3 regions of the Thioalkalivibrio sp. ALJ2 genome follow, and region 1 is predicted to be linked to each of the others. Evidence: predicted binding sites of a transcription regulator. Region 1 holds the regulator's gene; each other region holds the start of a gene.

The links. The regulator FliA, encoded in region 1, starts transcription of late flagellar genes. The targets are predictions, from matches to a motif close to GCTAAAGTTNNNNNNNNNNCNGCCGATA.
Region 2: F468_RS0100630 (methyl-accepting chemotaxis protein) is a predicted target of FliA. The motif match lies at 2,057-2,084, and genes of this name have one in related genera.
Region 3: flgM (flagellar biosynthesis anti-sigma factor FlgM) is a predicted target of FliA. The motif match lies at 1,749-1,776, and genes of this name have one in related genera.

Annotation. Positions count from the first base shown of each region.
Region 1 covers NZ_KB899556.1:333,319-336,593, forward strand. Annotated here, with positions in the region: gene F468_RS0108785 (protein phosphatase CheZ) at 1-419, opposite strand, end outside; gene cheY (chemotaxis response regulator CheY) at 522-902, opposite strand; gene F468_RS0108795 (RNA polymerase sigma factor FliA) at 962-1,723, opposite strand; gene F468_RS0108800 (MinD/ParA family protein) at 1,720-2,544, opposite strand; partial or broken gene flhF (flagellar biosynthesis protein FlhF) at 2,704-3,275, opposite strand, start outside.
Region 2 covers NZ_KB899554.1:139,552-142,826, forward strand. Annotated here, with positions in the region: gene F468_RS0100630 (methyl-accepting chemotaxis protein) at 1-1,963, opposite strand, end outside; gene F468_RS0100635 (ATP-binding cassette domain-containing protein) at 2,131-3,275, opposite strand, start outside.
Region 3 covers NZ_KB899559.1:115,773-119,047, reverse strand. Annotated here, with positions in the region: gene F468_RS0112000 (chemotaxis protein) at 1-705, opposite strand, end outside; gene flgA (flagellar basal body P-ring formation chaperone FlgA) at 949-1,683, shown strand; gene flgM (flagellar biosynthesis anti-sigma factor FlgM) at 1,815-2,129, shown strand; gene F468_RS0111985 (flagella synthesis protein FlgN) at 2,143-2,628, shown strand; gene F468_RS0111980 (flagellar brake protein) at 2,747-3,275, shown strand, end outside.

The DNA.
Region 1 (3,275 bases):
AACTCCCGGAACTCGTCGACCGAGAGTTGCCGATTGCGAAAACGGGTCCACTTCGCCGTCAGTTGGCCGGCCTGCTGGCTGAACGATTCGGCAATGGGGAGACTCGTCTCGATCGCGGTCAGGGTCTCGTGCGCGGCCTTCTCGGTCATCGTGACCACATAATTGAGACGCTCGCGGGCATCCGGGATCTCGGCCTGGGTCAACTCGACCAGCCGCGAATCCCCCCGGAAGCTTTGCAAGGCCTCGTGCAGGTCGCGCGTAAGCTTTCCGAGCTCGTCGAAGAGTTCGCGGTCGTAGGGGCGCGCCAGATCCTGGATCAACGCGCGCGCGGCCACCTCATCACCTGCCTCCAGAACCTGCACGAGCTCCCGCGCGCGAGCGATTTGCTGCTCACTGATCGATTGTTCTTGGTCTGTCATCCAAAGCCCCTTGCTCGCTCCCCATCCCGAACGTGATGACCGGGATCGATCCCCCGGCCATCCATTTGTCTGGACCAGGAGACTTCGACACCGAATCCCAAACTAGCCTTGGGATTCAATGCGTTCGAATATTTTGTCGATCTTTTCCTTGAGGGTTTCCGCAGTAAAGGGCTTCACCACGTAGCCGTTCACGCCCGCCTCGGCCGCCTCGACGATCTGATCCCGCTTGGCCTCCGCCGTCACCATCAGCACCGGCATCGTCTTCAGCTTCTCGTCGGCACGCACCGCCCGCAGCAGGTCGATGCCCGGCATATTGGGCATGTTCCAGTCGGTAATCAGAAAATCGAAGTCGCCGTTCTGGAGCATCGGCAATGCCGTGCTGCCGTCATCGGCCTCTTGGGTGTTGTTGAAGCCAAGATCACGCAACAGGTTCTTGATGATCCGTCGCATCGTGGAGAAGTCGTCCACGATGAGAATTTTCATTCCCTTGTCCACAGGTCACTCCGGGATAGATGATTCATATGAGTACTAGAGCTTGGCCTTCAGAATAACTGCAAAGCCTCGCCGTCTTCGAGCCAGGAGCCCAGACGCGCGCGCAGTCGGATAACGGCCTGACTGCGGATCTGGCTGACGCGCGACTCGGTCACCCCGAGTACCGCGCCAATCTCGCGCAGGTTGAGCTCCTCGATGTAATAAAGCGACAACACCAGACGTTCGCGTTCGGGCAAATCGCCCAGCGCGGCGGCCAGCTCCTCGCGAAACTCCCCGGCCTCGATCGTGCGCGAGGGCGAGGCCTCCTGCCCCTCGATCACCCGGTCCGCATCACCATCGGTGCCGCCCAGATCATCCAGCGCGAACAGATGGGCGCCGGCATGGTCCTGCAGCATCGAGTAGTACTCGTCGATCGGGACCTCGAGTTCCTCGGCCACCTCGACCCCGCGCGCCGCACGCCCTTCACGGGCCTCGACGGTCTGAATGGCCGAGGCGATCTTGCGGCTATTGCGGTGCACCGACCTCGGGGTCCAGTCACTGCGGCGTAACTCGTCGATCATCGCGCCACGGATGCGAATCCCGGCGTAGGTCGCAAACGTCGCGCCCTGCCCGCCCTCGAATTGCCGCGCGGCCTCCAGCAGGCCAATCATGCCGGCCTGGATCAGGTCATCGACCTGGACCGAGGAAGGGAGGCGAGCCATCAGATGGTGCGCGATGCGGTGCACCAGCTCGATATGTTCCGCGACGCGCTGCTCGTGGCCGGCTGCGGCCACGTTCTCGTATCCGTGGAGGCGATTACGCGTCGCCATCATGCGCTCTGCAGCATCCGTTCGACGAAAAACCCGACACCACCATCGGCACCACGGGCCACCGGCCAGCGGTCGACCGCACGGGCGAGTTCGGTAAAGGCCTTGGCCGCCGGGCTGCCCGGATATTGCTGCACGACCGGTGCCCTTTTCTGTACGGCCTTGCGCAGATGCTCGTCCATCGGGATGTAACCGGCGAGATCCAGGATGACTTCCGGCAGGTAGTTGTCGCAAACCGTGGTGAGTTTCTGCAACAAGCGCTCGGCGCCCGCGCGGTCCTGGACCATATTCGTGACCAGCCGGAAACGCCGCATGCCATGATCTCGATGCAGCACCTTGATCAAGGCATAGGCATCGGTGATGGACGCCGGCTCGTCGCAGACGACGACCAGGGTCTCCTGGACCGCTCGACAGAAGGTCGTGACGGATTCCTGCAGGCCCGCTGCCGTATCCACCACCAGCACATCCAGCGGCTTGGAATAGGCGCTGAATGCCTGGATCAAACCGTTGTGCTCGAGCTGCGTGAGATTCGCCATCGCCGCGATCCCCGAGGCCGACGGGATGACCTTGATCCCCTCCGGGCCCTCGATCAGCACATCCTGGAGGTCGTCCACCTGTCCGGTCACCAGGTCATGCAGGGTGCGCTCGGGTCGCAGTCCGAGCAGCACATCGGCATTGGCCAGCCCCAGGTCGGCATCAAACAGCATGACCTCGCGGCCCAGCCGCGCGAGCGCCACGGACAGGTTGACCGACACATTGGTCTTGCCGACGCCGCCCTTGCCGGAGGCAACCGCAATGACCTTCAACGGCTGATTAGTGCGTGGCATAGCGTCCTTTCCCCACCGGATGGATCATCTCCAGAACGCCCGCATCCTGAGTACGGCGCGGCGACGGCGCATTGCGGCCGGCATTCGAGAACTCCGCCAGGCTTGCATCGGTCCATCGTTCATCGCGGGAGGATCGACGCGCGGGGCCGCGCTCTTCGCCGAGCGCCCGCCGGGTCAGATCGCCCGTCTCGACCCGGTGGAAGTCTTCGGCAATCCGCTGTCCATCGCTAACAAACGTGAGCCCAAGGTGTTGATCGAGCAATACCGACAACGTCTCCCCCAACTGTTCGGCTTCGTCGAGTTTGGTCAGCACCAGCGCCGATGGCTCCGTCTTCCGGAACGCATCCAGCACCCTTCGCAGCGCCGCCGCCTGAGTGGTCGCGGAGACGACCAGCCAGCTCTCGCGCCGGACACGGTCCGGCCAGCCGGCAAACAGCGACTCGTCGCCCACCGTGGAAGGTGCCTGCCCGGCGGTGTCGACCAGAATCAGATGCCCATCCTCTGCCCGCGCGGTCATGTCGCGCAACTCGCGCGGGCTCTGCAGCACCCGCAATGACACGCCCGCCATCTGCGCGAACGCCTGCAGCTGGCGCGTGGCCCCAATGCGCTGGGTGTCCAGTGTGACCAGCGTAACCGAATCCGCACCCATACGACGGATTTGACGCAAGGCAATGCGTGCGAGTGTAGTGGTCTTGCCCACCCCCGTAGGCCCCACCAGGGCCAGCACGCCA
Region 2 (3,275 bases), on a different contig from region 1:
GCTCGTCGGAGGCCGCGCTGACCCGATCGGCGGTGTTGGCAGACTGATCGGCCCCGTCGGAGATCTGCACGATGTTGCGGTTGATGTCCTCGACCACGGTGCTCTGCTGACGCGCGGCAACCGCGATCTGATCGGTCATCTCCACGATCGTGGTCACCGACTGGCGGATCTGCTGCAGGGCGCCGTTCACCTCGGCGGTGTGCTCCATGGTGGTCTCGGCCTCTTCCTGGCCGTGCTGCATCGCCTTCACCGCAGAACCTGTGGCGGTCTGCAGACGCGAGATCATGCTCTCGATCTCGTCGGTGGACTCCTGCGTGCGGGTCGCCAGCTTGCGAACCTCGTCGGCCACCACGGCAAACCCGCGGCCATGTTCCCCGGCACGGGCGGCCTCGATCGCCGCGTTGAGGGCCAGCAGGTTGGTCTGCTCCGCCACGCCGCGGATGACTTCAAGGATGGTGCCGATCTGCTTCGAGTCTTCACCCAGCTTGGCCACGGTGCCGGCGGCCTGCTCGACCGTGCCCAGCAGGGAGGACATGGACTCGATGTTCTTCTCCATCACGTCGGCGCCGTTGTTCACCGCACCGCTGGCCTCCTGTCCGGCCTGGGAGGTGGCGTCGGTATTACGCGCGATCTCCTCGGCGCTGCTTTGCAGCTCGTTGATCGCCGTGGCGACGCGCTCGGTCTCGTCGCGCTGACGCGAGACCACCTCGCGGGCCTGATAGGCCTCCTGATTCAGGTTCTCGGTCGCACGGTTCAGGGTCTCGGTACCGCTACGGGCGTTGCCGATCGCCTGCGCGATCTTGTCGGTAAAGCGGTTGAACGCACGCCCCAGCTGGGCCGTCTCCATCAGACCGTTTTCGTCCAGACGGCGGCTGAGGTCGCCATCGCCGTCGGCGATCTCTTCCAGCGCCTCGGTCGAGTGAGCCAGCGCACGGCGCACCACCAGGATGATGAAGACCGCGCCGACCACTCCCAGGATCACGCCGATCAGCGCCAGGACGCCCTGCGTCACCTGGGTATTGCGCATGGTCGCGGTCAGCTCGGCGGCGGACACTTCAGCACGGCCGGTGATGCGCTCGGACAACTGCTGCAGTTCATTTCGTGCCTCGAAGATCACCGGGCCGACCTCGGTACGGATCAGGAAGGCGTCCTGCAGGGCCTCCTCGCTGCCGTGGATGCGAACGATGTCCTGGATCGCGCTGTCCAGCTCGTTCAGGAGCCCTTCGAAGTCCTCGACCGCGATCTGCTGCTCGAAATCGAGCTCGTCGTACTGTTCCAGCAACCGCGCCAGCACGTCGTGGGTCTGGCCAAGGTACAGACGCAGGTTCTGCTCGAAGGAGTCATCACGAAACGCGATGAAACCGCGGAGGTTCGAGGTGATCTGCAGAAGGTTGGTGCGCAGGCTGTAGAAATCGCCGAGACGCTCGAACGAGCGCTGGAAGCGTGCCCGCGCCATCTCCTCGTCGATCATGGTGCTGGTCAACTGGGTCATCTGCATGGTCGCCGGGTTGGCGCGCGAGTTGGCGACACCCTGGGCCGGCATGTTCTGGGCCACGTCCTCGGCCACCTCGATCAGGCGCTCACGGTGCGCGGCGAAGCCGTCAATGTTCGCGCGCACCTGTTCCGCGGAGGCAGTCAGATCATCCGAGCCCTGCACGACCGGATCGTTGACCAGGGCATCCATGGCGACGTCCAGCTCGTCCATCGCATTCAGCCAGGCGTCGCGGTGTTCGTCCTCCTCGCTCATCAGGTAGAAGCCTAGGAAGGCGGCGCTCTCCTGCAACAGCTGCTCCACGTCGTTGACGCGTGCCACCGCCGGATAGTCGGACTGGGTCAGTTCAGCCACGCCCTGTCCACCCACATTCAGGGCACGCAGTGCCAGCAGCGAATTGATGATCAGGATCGCGACGACCAGCCCGAAGCCGGCGATCAGCAGCCCCCGAATGGAGAGTTTGTCCAGCATGGTGTTGACTCCTTCCTCAGCGCCTTCTGCCGGGCGCATGCCATCACGTGCAAACGGATCATTCCGCTGCCTGTAGAGACGATTCATCCCCTGTTACGGCCGCCTTCCCCTGAAGTTGAGCCCTGGCCGTTTTGAGAATCACATCACACCGAATGACGCGGAAAGAGTCAGGGTGATTCCAGCGCCTCCCAGCGCTCGTAAGCCACCGCCAGGTCTCGTTCGACCTGTTCGAGCCGGGCCTGCAACTCGCGCACGCGCTCCCCATCGCGCAATACCTCTGGATCCGACAGGGCCTCGGCCAGCGACTGGTGCTCGTTTTCCAGCGCCTCGATCTGGCCTGGCAGGGCCTCCAGCTCGCGAGCCTCCTTGTAGGAGAGTTTGCGGGCGCGGGGCGGCGGTTCCGCGACCGCGGACGTCGGCTCGGAGCGGGCCTCGGGTGCGGCGGGCGCCTCCTGGGCCCCGGTATCCGCTTCGCGCGTGAGCAGGCGTTGCGTGACGCGTGCGGGCAGGTCCGACCAACCGCCGACGAATTCCTCGACCGTGCCATCGCCGGGCAGCACCAGCGTGCTGGTCGCAACGTTGTCGAGGAACGCGCGGTCGTGGCTGACCACGATCACCGTGCCGGTGTACTCGATCAGAAGCTGTTCCAGCAGCTCGAGGGTCTCGACATCCAGGTCGTTGGTGGGCTCGTCGAGTACCAGCAAATTGGCCGGGCGCAGAAACAGCTTGGCCAGCAGCAACCGGTTGCGCTCGCCACCGGACAGGGCCGATACGGGCTGGCGCGCGCGTTCCGGCGGGAACAGGAAATCCCCGAGATAGCTCAGCACATGTCGGGTCTCGCCATTCACGGTGACGCGGTCACGGCCCTCGCCGACCGCATCCTGCACGGTGGTCGTCTCGTCGAGACGCGCCCGTGCCTGGTCGAAATAGGCGATCTCGAGCTGGGTGCCCAGCTTGACCGTTCCGGAAAGTGGCTCCACCTGGCCCAGCAGCCCGCGCAGCAGCGTGGTCTTGCCGGCGCCATTGGGGCCGATGATGCCCAGGGCGTCGCCACGCTGGAGCAGCAGGTTCACGTCGCGCACCACCGGCGTGTCGCCGTAGCCGAAGTCCGCATGCTCAGCCTCGATCACCAAACGGCCGGAACGCTGCTCGGGGGACAGCTGCATGCGTACCTGCCCCCCCAGCTCGCGTCGTTCGGCGCGCTTCTTGCGCAGGGCCTGCAGGGCGCGCACCCGCCCCTCGTTGCGGGTACGCCGGGCCTTGATGCCCTGGCGGATCCAGGTCTCCTCCTGCGCCAGCTTGCGATCGAACT
Region 3 (3,275 bases), on a different contig from region 1:
CTCCACCACCTCGTCCACGGTGCCGGCCTCGGCCTGCTCCTCCAGGAAATCCAGCGCCTCGCGACCATCCTTGAAGACCACGTACTCCCAGCCCAGGCCCTTGATCGCACCCTCGATCTGCTTGCGCGCGACCACGGAGTCATCAACGATCACAATCTTGCGCTGTCCATGCTTGGCGCGTTCTTCCTCGGCCTCCGCGCGCACCGCGTCGGATACCGTGGATGGCAACGGGTTGACGATCGACAGTACCCGTTCGACGTCAATGATCTCGACCAGCTTGTTGTCGATCTCGGTGACCGCCACCAGAAACGACTCGCGCCCGGTCCCACGAGGCGGGGACTTCACGTCTTCCCAGTTAACGTTGACGATCCGGTCGACCGCGGACACCCAGAACCCCTGTACCGACCGGTTGAACTCGGTCACCACCACCTTGTGGTCGCCCGTTTCGCCCACGGCGGTACGCAGCCCCATCGCGCGCGCCAGATCGATGATGGGGACGGTTCCGCCACGCAGGGTAGCCACACCACGCACCACACTCAGCGATCCGGGAATCTGCCGCAGCGGCGGCGACGGGATCACCTCGCGCACCTTGAATACGTTGATACCGAAAGTCTGCGAGCTCCCCAAATGAAACAGGAGCAGCTCCATACGGTTCTGCCCCACCAGCTGGGTGCGCTGATTCACATCGTCAATGAATTGACTCATTGTCCTGCTCTCCCCCTCGCCCAGCGGCCAGCCACCTCGACTCGCCGGCCCCAGTGTGCACCCCGCAGACCGACGCTGTCATGCCACAACCCGCCGTCGCATGCCGATTGCACGCGTTCTAGACCCGATAACGGCCGGCCGCTGTGACTCTTGAGGGTACGCTCCTGATTGCCTGGCATGTTTTCTGCTTGCACGTCTCTGCAAACCTCTCGAGTCCTGACAAGCCGACGCGCATCCAGACCAATGAACCAGTCAGCACGCAAACCTTCCATTCGCTCCTGGTGGCTTTCGGCCGCCATGGGCGTCGTTCTGGCCCTGGTCTCCATTGCGGCACAGGCCGAGATCGAGGCAGTGGAAAACATCCGCCTGGCGGCGGAGCACTTCATCCAGGAGGAGTTGAACCTCACACCAGGCGACGAAGCGGTAGAGATTCAGATCGGCCGGCTGGACAACCGCCTGCGCCTGGCCCGATGCAGCGAGGCACTGGAGACCCGGTTCCCGCCCGGCGGGCGACGCGATGGCAATACGGCGGTACAGGTTCAGTGCGAGACCCCCGTCAGCTGGTCGATCTATGTGCCAGTCACGGTCGAGCGCTACGCCGAGGTGCTGGTCGCCAGCCGCAGCCTGCGACGCCAGCACACGATCCTCCCCGGCGATCTGCGCACCAAGCGAATTCAGACCTCTCGCCATGCGGGGAGCTATTTCGAGAACAAGGGCGAACTGGTGGGGCTGCAGACCCGGCGCAACATCCGGCCCGGTCAGATCCTGGGCCAGCAGCACGTCACCCAGCGCGAGGTGGTCAGCCGCGGCCAGCGCGTCACCATCCTGGCCGAGAACGGCTCGGTGGTGATCCGCATGCAGGGCGAGGCGCTGGAGAATGGCATCCTGGGCGATCGCATCCGCGTGAAGAACACCTCGTCCGGACGCGTCGTGGAAGGCGAGGTGCTCGAGTCCGGACATGTACGCGTTGCCCTGTAGAATGGCGGTGTGTCTCGTCACCATCCACAAACTGTGAAGCGAATCGAAAATTCACAGCTCAAGGGGCTACAGTTTCAGCCGGTGCTGCCGCTAACCCCTGCAGTAGAATTGCAAAAACAGGAAACCGAATAATGGATATCAAAGGCCCGAACTCCCCCGGCCTGCGCCCGGATGGCAACAGCTCGAGCGTGAAGGGCCGCGATGAGACCTCTCGCCCCGACGCAGGCGCCCAGGGCAATGCATCCTCACCCGTACGTCAGGATGACTCTGTCACCCTGACCGGCGCGGCGCAGGCAATGAACGCCGCCTCCGGGGCCGCCAGCAACGCCCCGTTCGACGAGGCGCGAGTCGCCGAGCTGCGCGAGGCCATCTCCAACGGTCAGTACCCGGTAGACAACGAACAGCTAGCCGATCGCATGATCGAGCTGGAAAGCCTGTTGCGCTAACAGAGACCCGACGATGTCGCCCGAACAACGCCACGCCTTCCTCCGCTCGCTGGAGGCCTCGATTCGGCTGAGCCACCAGATGGAGGACATCCTGCTGCAGGAGACCCGTGCGGTGGAATCACGGGCCGCCGAGACCCTGCGTGAAGTCGTGGCCCAGAAGCAGACGCTACTGCAGGAACTCGAAACCGAAAGCCGGCGACAGCGCGAGACGATCGAGGCCGCCGGCGAAACGTATACGCCCGAGGGACTTGCACGGCTGTTCGGTCGGCTCGAGGGAGGCGCCGAGCTGGACGACCACTGGCAGGCGCTACGCCGCTCGGTGGAGCGCTGCAATACCCTCAACCAGGGGAATGCCCGACTGATCGATCGCGACCGTCGTCGCGTGGAGATGTCCATCCAGATCCTGCGCGGCGAGGAACCCGGCCCGGCTCCCACCTACGACCCCTACGGCCGCACCCAGTCCGGCAGCCGTACCGGTCGGCGCATCACCCGCGCATGACCCGCGCGCGCTCTGCGCGACACCTCTCCGCCCTTCTCCGCCTCACACCCGGGGCTGGCATTCCGGACCGCTCGGCAGTACCGTGCGGCTTGGCCCAATAATTACAACAACGCCACGTATGGGAGAGACCGACTACACCGTCGACAAGCCGGAGCGGATTGCCGGCATCCTCAAGGATCTGGATCACAAGCTCACCCTCGTCAACGTCCGCCTCGACGACGATGGCCCGCTGTACAACTCCGCGCTGGTTCGCCTTGATTCCGGTGCACGCGAGCTCTTCCTCGACGAACTCACGCCCATCGAAGCGAATCGCCACGCCCAGGAAGGCACTGGCATGCGGGTATTCGCCAGCCTGCGCGGGGTGGCCGTACGCTTCTCCACCGCCGTCTCGCGCATCGAACGCGAGGACGCCGGGGCCCTTTACGTCTGCCCCTATCCCGAGACCCTGGAATATCTCCAGCGACGCGAGACCTTTCGCGTCCATATCCCGATCAGCGAGCGCCCGCGCGTCGAATTGCAGTACCGCGAATGGGAAGAGCCCGGTATCGGGGACCTGGCCGATCTTTCGGCCCAGGGGATGTGCGTGGAGGTACCACAAGACTGGGTCGAAACAATCGAGATCGGGACCCCGATGCGTTTCGAGAACC